2 linked regions of the Prochlorococcus marinus XMU1402 genome follow. Each later gene encodes a partner of the first gene's protein in a complex. Links are inferred from orthologs where the notes say so. Each region holds a gene or a part of one and is shown on either strand. Other genes may lie near its edges.

The links.
Region 2: the proteins of rpsG (region 1) and tig are in contact, whole or in part, in a crystal structure (PDB 3GTY), measured with the Thermotoga maritima proteins. The link is inferred for Prochlorococcus marinus XMU1402 from one-to-one orthologs. Residues at the interface, in WP_004081843.1 of Thermotoga maritima: Lys34, Lys52, Lys55, Glu59, Arg62, Gln63, Glu66, Asn67, Lys69, Val71, Arg95, Ala109, Lys110, Lys111, Gly112, Arg113, Pro114, Glu117, Glu121, Ile124, Ala125, Tyr127, Asn128, Asn129, Thr130, Gly131, Lys135, Asp139, Arg142, Met143; in WP_004081061.1 of Thermotoga maritima: Glu122, Val124, Val129, Leu130, Tyr133, Glu188, Gly259, Ile262, Tyr263, Glu266, Ser270, Glu273, Gln274, Glu277, Arg308, Gln311, Ile312, Ser315, Tyr316, Glu325, Arg329, Arg336, Leu363, Phe366, Trp367, Arg373, Leu377, Arg381, Leu384, Glu387.

What each region holds. Positions count from the first base shown.
Region 1 is NZ_JAAORD010000002.1:413,300-421,632, reverse strand. What follows is about bases 1-2,941. They hold rpsG (30S ribosomal protein S7), read left to right. Parts: upstream 1-1,206; coding sequence 1,207-1,677; downstream 1,678-2,941. Other genes in these bases: fusA (elongation factor G), read left to right, coding at 1,775-2,941; rpsL (30S ribosomal protein S12), read left to right, coding at 806-1,180; gltB (glutamate synthase large subunit), read right to left, coding at 1-610. Also shown: more of fusA, read left to right, coding at 2,942-3,850; tuf (elongation factor Tu), read left to right, coding at 3,897-5,096; rpsJ (30S ribosomal protein S10), read left to right, coding at 5,200-5,520; HA141_RS08495 (LON peptidase substrate-binding domain-containing protein), read left to right, coding at 5,576-6,232; HA141_RS08490 (methyltransferase domain-containing protein), read left to right, coding at 6,233-7,168; pheA (prephenate dehydratase), read right to left, coding at 7,170-8,015; HA141_RS08480 (DUF1997 domain-containing protein), read left to right, coding at 8,069-8,333.
Region 2 is NZ_JAAORD010000002.1:563,586-569,501, reverse strand. What follows is about bases 2,954-5,853. They hold tig (trigger factor), read right to left. Parts: upstream 5,150-5,853; coding sequence 3,758-5,149; downstream 2,954-3,757. Other genes in these bases: HA141_RS09305 (aspartate-semialdehyde dehydrogenase), read left to right, coding at 5,277-5,853; clpP (ATP-dependent Clp endopeptidase proteolytic subunit ClpP), read right to left, coding at 3,027-3,671. Also shown: HA141_RS09325 (DNA polymerase III subunit gamma/tau), read right to left, coding at 1-1,497; ATP-dependent protease ATP-binding subunit ClpX, read right to left, coding at 1,556-2,923; more of HA141_RS09305, read left to right, coding at 5,854-5,916. UniProt on the Bacillus subtilis protein: Involved in protein export. Acts as a chaperone by maintaining the newly synthesized protein in an open conformation. Functions as a peptidyl-prolyl cis-trans isomerase.

The sequences.
Region 1 (8,333 bases):
TTTTAGAACTTAGTGAGGCAAAATAAAATTCACAATCGCCAACATGGTTTTTAAAACTTTCTCTTATTTTTTTCTCAATTCTTTTCCTTAGTTGAAATAAAAGCCTTTCAATATCGTTATTGTCTTTTTTATCTATAAATAAAATCCACTGACTTATAAATGGAGCATTTGCTTTAGCTAAAGGACCTAAGATTTCATTATTAACAGGTACTGTTCTCCAAAATGTCTTGTTGATTCTTAATTTATCTGCTTCCTCTTCACATATTGATTTACATTCTTCAATTTTCTCTTTTTTATTAGGCATGAAAATCATCCCTATACCTTTATCATATTCTTTTTTATTTTTAAGATTAACTTCTTTTTCTAAGTAATTCCAGGGAATTGAACATAAAATACCCGCTCCATCTCCTGAGTCACTATCCCCTCCACAACCTCCTCTATGCTCCATGCAGCTAAGGCCTTTAAGGGATTGTTTTAGGATCCAGTTGCTTTCTAACCCTTCAATATTTGCTATGAAACCAACTCCACACGCGTCTTTCTCACCAATTATTCCATTGGGGGAATAACTATCTTGATATGGCTCAACGATTCTTTTGATACTCTCTCCCATAGATTATTTAATTCTTTTTAGTTAATTATGTATTTCTATTATAAAAATAAATATGAAAATAAATCTAAAGATAATGAATATTTACCTAAGAAATTTAATTTCACAAATTTTTTAAAAAATATCATTAAAAACTTTTAGTTGGTGCTCTTAAAAGGTTATGATGATTAAATGTTTATTTTTTTTTAAATATAATAGATGCCTACCATCTCACAATTAATAGGTTCAGAAAGAAAACGTCTGACTAGAAAAACAAAATCTCCTGCACTTAAAGCTTGCCCTGAAAGAAGAGGGGTATGTACGAGAGTTTATACATCAACTCCTAAAAAACCTAATTCAGCTTTAAGAAAAGTTGCAAGGGTGAGATTAACTTCTGGTTTCGAAGTAACGGCTTATATTCCTGGAATTGGTCATAATTTGCAAGAACACTCTGTAGTACTACTAAGGGGTGGAAGGGTTAAAGATTTGCCAGGAGTTAGATATCATATAATAAGAGGAACTTTAGATACCGCTGGAGTCAAAGATAGACGTCAATCCAGATCAAAATATGGTGCAAAAGCTCCAAAAGATTAATTTGTAAACATCACTTCTTTAAAAAAATGTCACGTCGAAATGCAGCAGTAAAAAGACCAGTTCTTCCAGATCCCCAATTTAATAGTCGTCTTGCTTCAATGATGATTTCTCGGTTGATGAAACATGGTAAAAAATCAACTGCTCAAAAAATACTATCTGATGCTTTTTCTATAATAAGCGAGAGAACAGGTAGTAATGCAGTAGAGTTATTTGAAACAGCCGTAAAAAATGCTACTCCTCTTGTCGAGGTAAGAGCTAGAAGAGTTGGTGGTGCAACATATCAAGTTCCTATGGAGGTTCGCCAAGAAAGGGGTACAGCGATGGCTTTAAGATGGCTCGTAACATTCTCACGTGCAAGGAATGGCAAAAGCATGTCCCAAAAACTTGCTAGCGAGTTGATGGATGCAGCAAATGAAACTGGAAGTTCAGTTAAGAAAAGAGAAGATACTCATAAAATGGCTGAAGCCAATAAAGCTTTTGCACATTACAGATATTAATTTCATCAAAAAGGTACTTAAGTAGTTTATTATTATAAAAGTTTGCTTTTAGGGTGAACTATACTTATCAAAAATTATTTTATTTGGAGCTTTAAAATTGGCACGCGACTTTCCCCTAGAACGAGTAAGGAACATAGGTATAGCCGCTCATATTGACGCAGGTAAGACAACAACAACTGAAAGAATCTTATTTTATTCAGGAGTAGTTCATAAGATAGGAGAGGTTCATGATGGTGCTGCTGTAACAGATTGGATGGACCAAGAAAGAGAAAGAGGAATTACTATTACTGCTGCTGCAATATCTACTAGTTGGCAAGATCACAGAATTAATATTATTGATACTCCCGGACACGTCGACTTCACTATTGAAGTGGAAAGATCTATGCGCGTCCTTGATGGAGTCATAGCTGTATTTTGTGCAGTTGGTGGAGTTCAGCCTCAATCTGAAACTGTTTGGCGTCAAGCAGATAGATACTCTGTTCCAAGAATGGTTTTTGTTAACAAAATGGACAGAACAGGTGCAGATTTCTTAAAGGTTAATAAACAAATTAAAGATCGATTAAAGGCAAATGCACTCCCAATTCAGCTACCTATTGGAGCTGAAGGTGACCTTACAGGCATTATTGATTTAGTCGCAAACAAAGCGTATCTTTATAAAAATGATTTAGGCACTGATATTCAAGAGGCTCCAATTCCATCCGAAATGGAAGATGAAGCTGCTGAATGGAGAAATAAGTTAATGGAGAGTGTTGCAGAAAATGATGAAGAGTTAATTGAAATTTTCCTTGAAACTGGAGAACTATCTGAAGAACAACTAAAAAAAGGAATTAGGGAAGGGGTTTTAAAACATGGATTGGTCCCAGTATTGTGCGGCTCAGCTTTCAAGAATAAAGGGGTTCAACTTGTTTTAGATGCTGTTGTTGATTACTTGCCAGCTCCAGTTGATGTGAAACCAATACAAGGCGTTTTACCAAGTGGTAAAGAAGATGTAAGACCTTCAGATGATAATGCTCCTTTCAGTGCGCTCGCTTTCAAAGTAATGTCCGACCCTTATGGGAAACTAACTTTTGTAAGGATGTATTCGGGGGTTCTTTCAAAAGGAAGTTATGTAATGAATTCTACTAAAGACGCCAAAGAGAGAATCTCTAGATTAGTAATTCTTAAGGCTGATGAAAGAGAAGAGGTGGATGAACTAAGGGCTGGAGATTTAGGTGCTGTATTAGGTCTTAAGAACACAACAACTGGTGACACTTTATGTAATACAGAAGATCCTATAGTTTTGGAGACATTGTTTATCCCAGAACCAGTTATTTCAGTAGCTGTGGAGCCAAAAACTAAAGGGGATATGGAGAAATTATCAAAAGCTTTAACTGCTTTGTCTGAAGAGGATCCTACCTTTAGGGTCAGTACAGATCCAGAGACAAATCAAACAGTGATAGCTGGTATGGGTGAACTGCACCTAGAAATTCTTGTTGACAGAATGTTAAGAGAATTTAAAGTTGAAGCAAATATTGGAGCGCCTCAGGTTTCTTACAGAGAGACTATTAGGTCCAGTTCTAAAGGTGAAGGTAAATATGCAAGACAAACTGGAGGAAAAGGTCAATATGGTCATGTAGTAATTGAAATGGAACCTGCTGAAGTTGGTAAAGGCTTTGAATTTGTTAATAAAATTGTCGGTGGAGCAGTACCGAAAGAGTACATTGGTCCTGCATCAAATGGCATGAAAGAAACCTGTGAATCTGGTGTTCTTGCCGGTTATCCACTAATTGATGTAAAAGTAACACTAGTCGATGGTTCATTCCACGATGTAGACTCATCTGAAATGGCCTTCAAAATTGCAGGTTCAATGGCTTTTAAAGATGGGGTTAAAAAATGCAACCCTGTCCTTCTAGAGCCTATGATGAAAGTTGAGGTCGAAAGTCCTGATGACTTTCTTGGATCTGTAATTGGTGATCTCTCTTCTAGAAGAGGTCAAGTAGAAGGACAATCTGTTGACGATGGATTGTCTAAGGTACAGGCCAAAGTGCCCTTAGCCGAAATGTTCGGTTATGCCACTCAACTCCGATCAATGACTCAAGGTCGGGGTATATTTTCAATGGAGTTCGCAAATTATGAGGAAGTTCCTCGTAATGTTGCTGAAGCTATCATTTCCAAGAATCAGGGCAGCTCCTGATCTCTAAACCAAAAAAACTCTTAAACCCTCGATTCTTTAATTCAAAATGGCTCGCGAGAAGTTCGAAAGGAACAAACCACATGTCAACATAGGTACTATTGGCCATGTTGATCATGGAAAAACAACACTAACTGCTGCTATTACTAATGTATTAGCCAAAAAAGGTCAAGCCCAAGCTCAAGACTATGGAGACATTGATGGTGCTCCTGAAGAAAGAGAGCGTGGCATTACAATTAATACAGCTCACGTCGAATATGAAACTGAAGGCAGACATTACGCTCATGTCGATTGCCCAGGACATGCTGATTATGTAAAAAACATGATTACTGGGGCAGCTCAAATGGATGGAGCTATTCTAGTTTGCGCAGCTACTGATGGTCCTATGGCACAAACAAAAGAGCATATTCTTTTAGCTAAACAGGTTGGTGTTCCTGCTCTAGTAGTTGCTCTAAACAAGTGTGATATGGTCGATGATGAAGAAATCATTGAACTTGTTGAAATGGAAATCAGAGAACTATTAGACAGTTATGACTTTCCTGGAGATGATATTCCTATAGTTCAAGTTTCAGGTTTAAAAGCTCTCGAAGGAGATTCAACATGGGAATCAAAAATCGAAGAATTGATGAAAGCAGTTGATGCAAGTATTCCTGAACCTGAAAGAGAAGTTGATAAACCATTCTTGATGGCAGTAGAAGATGTTTTCTCAATTACTGGTAGAGGAACTGTGGCTACTGGAAGAATTGAGAGAGGTAAAGTTAAGGTTGGAGAAGAAGTCGAAATCGTTGGAATAAGAGATACAAGAGTGACAACTGTTACTGGAGTAGAAATGTTCCGTAAACTTCTAGATGAAGGTATGGCTGGCGATAACGTCGGTTTACTTTTACGTGGTGTTCAGAAAGAAGATATAGAAAGAGGAATGGTCCTTGTTAAGAAAGGATCCATTACTCCTCATACTCAGTTTGAAGGTGAAGTTTATGTCCTCAAAAAAGAAGAGGGAGGCAGACATACGCCTTTCTTCGCAGGATATAGACCTCAGTTTTACATCAGAACAACTGATGTAACAGGTCAAATCACAGCATTTACTTCTGATGATGGCTCTAATGTTGAAATGGTTATGCCAGGTGACAGAATCAAGATGACTGGAGAATTAATTTGTCCAGTTGCTATTGAACAAGGTATGCGATTCGCAATCCGTGAAGGTGGACGTACTATTGGGGCTGGAGTAGTTTCTAAGATTCTCAAATAATATTTTTGAATCTTAATAATTTAACCTCAATCATCTAAGATAAGTAAATGGATTAGGGTCATTGTCAACCAATGGCCCTCAATCAAAAGTTAATTTTGAAATCATGACTGCATCAATTGCACAACAAAAAATAAGAATAAGACTAAAAGCATTTGATAGAAGAATGCTTGATTTGTCCTGCGATAAAATAATACAAACTGCCGATACTACCTCTGCTTCAGCAATAGGACCAATACCTTTACCTACAAAAAGGAAAATTTATTGTGTTCTTAGGTCTCCCCATGTTGATAAAGATTCTAGAGAGCATTTTGAAACAAGAACCCATCGAAGAATTATCGATATTTATAGTCCATCTGCAAAGACTATTGATGCCTTAATGAAGCTGGATCTTCCTAGTGGTGTAGATATAGAAGTTAAACTGTAAGAATTCCCGAAAACGACTTTAATTGACTAACATAAAATATATTTATGAGGTTTAAATGGGAGAGCTCTCAGTAAGGGAATTACCTTTGTTTCCTTTGCCAGAAGTAGTCCTTTTCCCTCAAGAAGTATTGCCTCTACATATTTTTGAATCAAGATATAGAATTATGCTTCAGTCTGCTCTAGAGACTGATTCAATGTTTGGGGTTATAAAGTGGGATCCAACCTCTAAAACTATGGCTAGTGTAGGCTGCTGTGCCCAAATAATAAAACATCAAACAGCAGAAGATGGGAGAAGTAATATTATCACTCTTGGACAACAAAGATTCCAAGTTTTAGAAATAGTTCGCTCAACTCCTTTTTGTACAGCGATGGTAAGTTGGATTAGTGATGACAATACTGATAATCTTCAAAAATTAGACTCTCTTAAAGATTTAGTCAAAGAAGCACTTAATGATGTAATTAATCTTACAAGTAAATTAACTAATACCAAAAAAAATCTGCCCGATAAATTACCAAACAACCCAATGGAATTATCATTTTGGATAGGCGCTCACTTGGGAGGTCCCGTTGCTGAGGAACAGCAAAGACTTCTTGAAGAAAGAAATACTTATATTCGTTTGCAAAGAGAATATGAAATGCTTGACCATACAAGAAAACAACTCGCTGCAAGAACAGCTTTGAAAGAAAGTTTTCCTGACATAAAAGAAAATTAAATGATTGAATTAATATTACCTGTTCTTTTATTATTTTTTTTTATATTAGTCTTATTCATTGTTTGGAGATTTAAAGCTAGAAAATATATTTCTTCTGGTACAGTGGCAACTGCATATGATGCTTGGACAGAGGATAAATTACTTGAGAAATTGTGGGGAGAGCATATACACTTAGGCTTTTATGCTCCTGGAAATAAAAATATTGATTTTAGAGAGGCTAAAGTCCAGTTTGTTCATAAATTAGTCAAGTGGAGTGGTTTAGACCAACTGCCTAAAGGTTCCAGAATACTTGATGTAGGTTGCGGAATAGGCGGAAGTTCTAGGATTCTTGCAAAACATTATGGGTTCAATGTTACTGGAATTACAATTAGTCCTGCTCAAGTAAAACGAGCAAGAGAACTTACACCTTCTGCACTTAATTGCAATTTCCAAGTTATGGATGCATTAGATTTAAAATTTCAAGATGGAACATTTGATGCGGTTTGGAGTGTTGAGGCAGGTGCACATATGAATGATAAAGTAAAATTTGCTGATGAAATGTTGAGGACTTTAAGGCCTGGAGGTTATCTGGCATTGGCTGATTGGAACTCAAGAGATCTCAGAGCATATCCCCCATCTTTTATTGAGAAGTTAGTTCTTAAACAGTTACTTGAACAGTGGGTACATCCTAATTTTATTAGCATTAACGAATTCAGTAATATACTTCGAACTAATAAAAATAGTGCAGGAAAAGTTTTTTCTGCAAATTGGAATTCTTATACCAATCCTTCTTGGTACGACTCTATTATTGAAGGTATTCGAAGACCTTTAGTTATTTTGTCTCTTGGTCCTTTAGCTATAGTAAAGTCCATCAGAGAGATTCCAACAATACTTCTCATGAACTGGGCATTTAGAAAAGGTTTGATGGAATTTGGTGTTTATAAATGCAGAGGATAAATTAATCTAGCTCAATATTTTCAGAAAAATAATTTCCAAAATCTACAAACTGGTTACATAGGGGTTTGAGATTATTCTTTAATTCAATAAAATCTTTAATATTATTTTGATTATTAATTTCTAAATCAATAAAAATGACATATTCTCCTAACTCTCTTTTTGAGGGCCTTGACTCAATTTTACTCATATTAAATCCATAATCTGCAATATGTTGTAAGGCTTTAAGTAAAGCACCAGGTTGATTTGAGATTAATGAGAAAGCAAAACTGACAATATTAGCTGAATTATAATTTGATTCTTTACTCAATAAGACAAATCTAGTGCAATTCCCTGTGACATCGTTAATAGGAAATGCTAATTCTTTAAGTCCTTCTATTTGAATTAATGATTTTGAACCAATAGCTGCTCTAAATTTACTCCCTTTTACCATATTTACTGCTTCAGATGTTGAATTTGTAGGAAGAGGGATCGCATTTGGAAGATTTTCAGATAACCATTCTGAACATTGAGCTAATGCTTGAGGATGAGATAATACTTCGGATATGACTGACATGTCTCCATCACTTATTAGTGCGTGTTTTATGGGTAAAACAATCGCTCTATTGATAAAAATATCAGGAAATTTCCAAAGTGCATCAAGAGTAGCAGTAACTCCCCCTTCAACAGAGTTTTCAATAGGCACTACAGCAGCATCACAATTGTTGTAGGCTATCGATTTAATGACCGAATGTAACCCATTACATGGTACAAATATAGGTGTCTGAAAATTGGCAAGCTTTGATAGTATATGAGCTGCTTTTTCTGCATATGTCCCCTTGGGACCTAAATATGCAACTTGTTTGCGCATGATTAATCGTAAGAAAAAAAAGAGTTCAAATAAGCATTGGAGGGATATAGAAAATGTTGTTGTCTTTTGATGCCAAACAGAAATTAAAGCTTTCTGTAACACGAAATAAAGAATATCTTTCTAAATATCTTTTGGAAGAAGAAAGAGTTGTTGGAGCAATGCTGGACTCCAAAAAGTTAGTGCCTGAAGGAGAAGGTAGATACAAGTATACAGTAACAAGTTTTAAGGTTTTCCAATTAGATATTAACCCTGTTGTTTCAATTGGGGTAGAGAATAAAGATGGAATTTTAAGAATGAGTGCCCTTGAAAGCACTTTAG
Region 2 (5,916 bases), 140 kb from region 1 along the record:
ATTTTCCCAGTTTGGAGATAATGCAATTGTGATTTTTTCCGAATCAAGACTTTCAAGTTCGGCTTGTTGTTTAAGCAACATTCTTGTTGAAGGTAACTCTAATTTAGAAAGAATTAATTCCCATTGATTTTTTAAGTTATTTGACCCAATATTGTTTTGGTTATTGTTAGAAATATTTCCCATTTTTTCTTTTTCGAGACCATTGAAATTTTCTAATTTTTCGTCTTCTTTTAAAATAAATTTTTCTCGACTTATATTCTCTTTGGTGGCTGAGTTTTGAATTTCATTAGAAATATTTTCTTCATTAATTATTTCCTTGCTTGTTGTATTGAGATTTTTCTCTTTGATGAAAATATTTTTATTTTCTTGCTTATTTTCAATATTTTCAATATTTTCAATCTTTTGATTATCTAATAGACCAGTTAAATGTATTTCAAACCAAAGCCTGGGATTATCACTTGTTTTGATTTGATATTCAATATTCCTGAGATTTTTATGCCAATTAATTATTGTTGATTTATTTATTTTTTTTGAGATTTTGTCTAATTCATCTTGAAATTCTTCAGATGTGTAATAAAGATCAGAATATTTATTTTTTGTAGAGTGTAGTAGTAAATCTCTCGTTATATTCAATAATCCAATAATTATTTGATGTGGTTCGTTTCCATCGTCATATAATTTATTGCAGGTGATTATTAATGACTCTGGATTATTCTCAATTAATGATTTAATTAGATTTGTTAATTCAATTTCCGATACTTCACCTAACAAGTTATGAACATTTTTAATCGTTATACCTTCCGGTAGAAGATTAATTTGTTCAAGAAGGCTAAGTGCATCTCGCATTCCTCCATTGGATCTTTTTGCAATCATTTTTAATCCTTGAACTTCGTACTGAATCGATTCTTTTGCTGATATTTTTGATAATTGCTGAAAAATGTCCTTGGGACTTATTCTTCTAAAATCAAACTTTTGACATCTACTTTGTATTGTATTCAATACTCTCTCAGGATTTGTTGTCGCAAGGATAAATACAACTCTTGAGGGTGGTTCTTCAATAGTTTTTAGTAAAGCATTTGAAGCTGCTGTGGAAAGCATATGAAATTCATCAATAACGTATACCTTCCATCTTGCTTGAGTAGGAGCAAACCTCGCTCTTTCTATAATTTCCCTTATATTTTCAACTCCTGTATTAGATGCTGCATCAATCTCTGTAATATCTAAAGCAATCCCATCTGTAATTTGTCTACATAAGTTACATTTACCACAAGGCTTTATTGTTGGTTGTTCGAATGCTTGGCAGTTTAAAGATTTCGCAAATATTCTCGCACTTGATGTTTTGCCAGTGCCTCTTGGACCATTAAAAAGATATGCAGGCGCAATCTGTTTTGTTAATAATGCTTGTTTTAGAGTAATAGATATAAAATTTTGCCCAACAAGTTCATCTAGGTTTTTTGGTCTATATTTTTGATGAAAAGGCTTATGTAAATTAGACATTTATTATTCATTAATTAAATAAAGTAATTTTTAAATTTCAACAATTAAATTCCAATTTTTATGCAGACTCTTTAATGATTCGTTTTGATCCAGAAGGTAGTTTAACAATTTTGGATGCGAATAAATTTTCTACCATTTTTTTTGTAATTGTGAATTCTTTTATATTTTCTTCAGAAGGCAAAGTATACATAATATCAAGCATTAGTTCTTCAATTATTGATCTTAATGCTCTTGCGCCTGTTTTTCTTTTATATGCTTCATTCGCTATTGCCTCAACAGAATCAGGCTCAAATGATAATTCAACATTATCCATACTTAGCAACGTTTTGAATTGCTTTACGAGAGCATCTCTTGGTTGAGTCAGAATAGATTGTAAAGTTTCTTTAGTAAGACGATCCAATACGGCACAAACTGGAATTCTTCCAATAAATTCTGGAATTAACCCATATTTCACTAAATCATCTAACTCTAAATTTTTTAGGGAATCTCGTGGATCAACTAATTTTTTTGAATTAACCTTGTTTTGATCTTCGTTGGTGGTAAATCCTATTGAGTGTTTACCCATACGTTTTTGAACTATGTCCTCTAAACCTATAAAAGCTCCTCCACAAATAAATAGAATTTGACTCGTATCAATTTGGATACAGTCGTGATAGGGGTGTTTTCTGCCTCCTTGCGGCGGCACATTGGCAATTGTTCCTTCAAGCATTTTTAATAATGCTTGCTGTACCCCTTCACCAGAGACATCTCTAGTAATTGAGGGATTCTCACTTTTTCTAGCAATTTTGTCTATTTCATCTATATAAATAATTCCTTTTTGAGCTAGCTCTACATTCATCTCTGATTTTTGTAGAAGTCTTAAAAGTATATTTTCAACATCTTCTCCTACATATCCAGCCTCTGTCAAAGTCGTTGCATCAGCAACTGCAAAAGGAACATCAAGAAACTCAGCTAAAGTTTGTGCCAATAATGTTTTGCCACTTCCAGTTGGCCCGATAAGTAAAATGTTTGATTTTTGTAATTTCGTTGCTTGTGAATCTTGTGAATTGCTATTTTTATTCTCTTCTTTAACTTTCCAAGCTAATCTTTTGTAGTGGTTATATACAGCTACTGATAATATTTTTTTTGCAGATTCTTGTCCAACAACCTGGTTATCAAGAAAACTTTTAATTTCTAATGGTTTAGGAATTGAGGTCAATTCTAAAGGAATAGATTTTTTGGGATTATCAGTTGATAACTTCTTTTTTACTTGTGGGGAGTTGTTTGTAATAGATTGATTATCAAGTAGTTCTTCATCAAGAATTTCATTACAAAGATCTATGCACTCATCACAGATATAAACTCCAGGACCAGCTATTAGCTTTCTAACTTGATCTTGTGATTTGCCGCAAAATGAACATTTAAGATGGGCGTCGAATTTAGCCATCGATTTTAAAGTCTAAAATTAAAGGTGTTAATTAACCCTATTCACTAGGATTGCTCATAAACATCGATTCGTCATCATATTCTTAAAAAATAAGTCTCCCTTGTCATTTTTTGATAACTTTATCGATTAATCCATATTCGACTGCTTCTGCCGGAGATAAGAAATAATCTCTTTCAGTATCCTCATTAATTTTCTTTAAAGGTTGTCCAGTATGTTCTGATAAAAGTGAATTTAATGTTTTCTTGAGAAAAAGTATTTCTTTAGCTTGAATTTCAATTTCTACTGCTTGACCTTGTGCACCTCCGAGAGGCTGATGAATCATTATCCTGGAATTAGGTAAAGCCAATCTTTTCCCCTTTGCCCCACCAGAGAGTAGAAATGCCCCCATACTTGCAGCTACTCCAAAACATATTGTCACCACATCTGGGGATATTTGTTGCATAGTATCGTATATTGCCATTCCTGCACTTACTGAGCCTCCAGGAGAATTAATATATATTTGAATGTCTTTTTCAGGATCTTCAGCTTCAAGAAATAATAATTGTGCAACTAGAGAATCAGATACTTGATCATTAATTCCAGTACCTAAAAAAATAATTCTCTCCCTCAATAGTCTTGAATAAATATCAAAAGCTCTTTCTCCCCTACCAGATTGTTCTATTACGGTAGGAACAGCAGCACTAGTTTTATTAATGCTTTCGTAAGAACCTATTGAGCTTTGGATTAAATGTTTTTTTTCAGAATTCACAGAATAATTTTCATCATATTAATAATTTAAAGGGTTTTCTTTTAATTAGTTAGAAATTACACAAATTATTTTTTTATTTTTTATTTTTAGTTTTTAGTTTTTGTTGTTTTTGCTGCAGTTTTTGTTGTTTTGGAGGTTTTATTAGCTTTAGAGGTTTTTGTAGTTTTTTCTTTTACTTCGGAATTTTCTTCAAGCCATATTATTAATTTTTCTTTGAGTAAATCGTTATTTATTACTTCTGTTAATTTTTTAATATCTATTTGTTTTGAAGATTTAGAGATTGCATCTTCATAATCTTTCATTTTTAAATCAATTTCATCTTTATCAACTGTTATATTTTCTTTTTCAGCTAATGCTTTTAGAGCTAAATTTCTTTTAACATTTTTTTCAGCTTGAGGCCTCGTGGACTCTGCTAATGACTTAACTAATTCTGGAGTGAAAGTAGATTTAACATCAAGACCTTGTTGAGCAAATCTTTGGGCGGTTTGTTCAATATTATTTCTCACTTCTAAATCAATCATAGATTTTGGAATTTCAGCAACTAATTCATCTGTTAAGGCATCTAATAAAGCTTCAATTTTGATATCTTTTTGAGTTTTTTCAAAATTATCTTTTAATTGCTTTTCAATATCTTTCCTTAATTCTTTTAATGATTCTTTGTTACCAGACTGTTTTGCAAAATCATCATTAAGTTCAGGTAATTCTTTTTCCTTGAGATCTTTAAGTTTAACTTCAAATATAGCTTGTTTGCCTCTTGAATCCTCATGAGAATAATCTTCAGGAAATTTAAGGTTTAGGGTTTTAGTATCACCAATTTTCATCTTTACGATTCCCTCAACGAAACCGGGAATCATTTTATTCTTTTCTAATTCAAGATCCATTGATTCACTTGTTCCACCATCAATCTCTTTACCAGAATCTTTATATTTTCCTTTGAAACTAACTACAGCAATATCACCCAATTTCGCTGCTCTATTGCTTACTGGGATAATATTTGCAAACTGATTTCTAGATTTTTCTAGAGCTTCATCTACTGACTTAGGATCAAACTTAGTTTTTGAGATTTCAACACTAAGTCCTTTGGATTTTTTTAGTTTTATTTCGGGGGCAATGTCAGTTTGAAGAGTAACCTTAAGTGATTTTTCAGGACTAAATTTTGCAAGTAAAGATTCAAAGCCATCTACCAATTCTGGTTCACTAAGAGGCTCAATAGATTTAATTTTTAATGCTTCTTGCCATGATTTATCAATTATTTTTTCTAGAGCAGATGCATGTAATTGTGTTATTCCAATTCTTTGGATTAGAACTTGTTTAGGAATCTTACCAAGTCTAAATCCTGGAATTTTAGCCGAACGACTAATAGTGCTGATTGTCTCATTAATAAAGGTTTTGCATGTCTCCGATGGTATTTCTAATTCAAATGAAATTCTACTTTGAGGCAGAGGAGTTGTTTTGACTATTAATTCTTCTTTAGCCATGTTTTTGTGTAATTATTGCTATAAAGACGTAACTTAATTATTTCACATTATGTGATTTCCTTGAAAGTAAATTTTTTGATAAAGTAAAAAAAATAGTCAATCTATTAATAAAAATCATTTTTAAAGTGTGAGACAATCTCCGTTTTTGCCTAGTAGGCCATTAAAAGTTGCTGTTTTAGGATCTTCAGGTGCTGTGGGATCTGAATTACTCAGAATTCTTGAACAACGTAATTTCCCAATATCAGAACTGGTTTTGCTTTCATCAGAGAGGTCAGAAGGGAAAAAGATTATTTGGAAAGGTGAAGAATTAGTCACAAAAAAAACCACTAAGGAAGAATTTTTAAATCTTGATTTAGTTTTAGCTTCAGCTGGTGGAAATATTTCAAAAAAATGGTTGTCTACAATTATGGAACAAAATGCTCTAATGATAGATAATTCAAGTGCTTTTAGATTAGATAAGAATGTACCTCTTGTAGTTCCTGAAGTAAATGCTAGTGAAGTACTCAATCATGATGGGGTAATAGCAAATCCAAACTGCACTACTATTTTATTGTCATTAGTTTTAGCTCCGTTAAATAAACTTTCGACTATTCAAAGAGTTGTAGTCTCAACATATCAATCTGTAAGTGGTGCAGGGCAATTAGCGATGGAGGAACTAAAAATTTTAACTGAACAATTTCTTCATGGTAATCCTCAAAAAAGTGAAGTTTTGCCATACTCTCTTGCTTTTAATTTGTTCTTACATAATTCTCCCATGCTTGAAAATA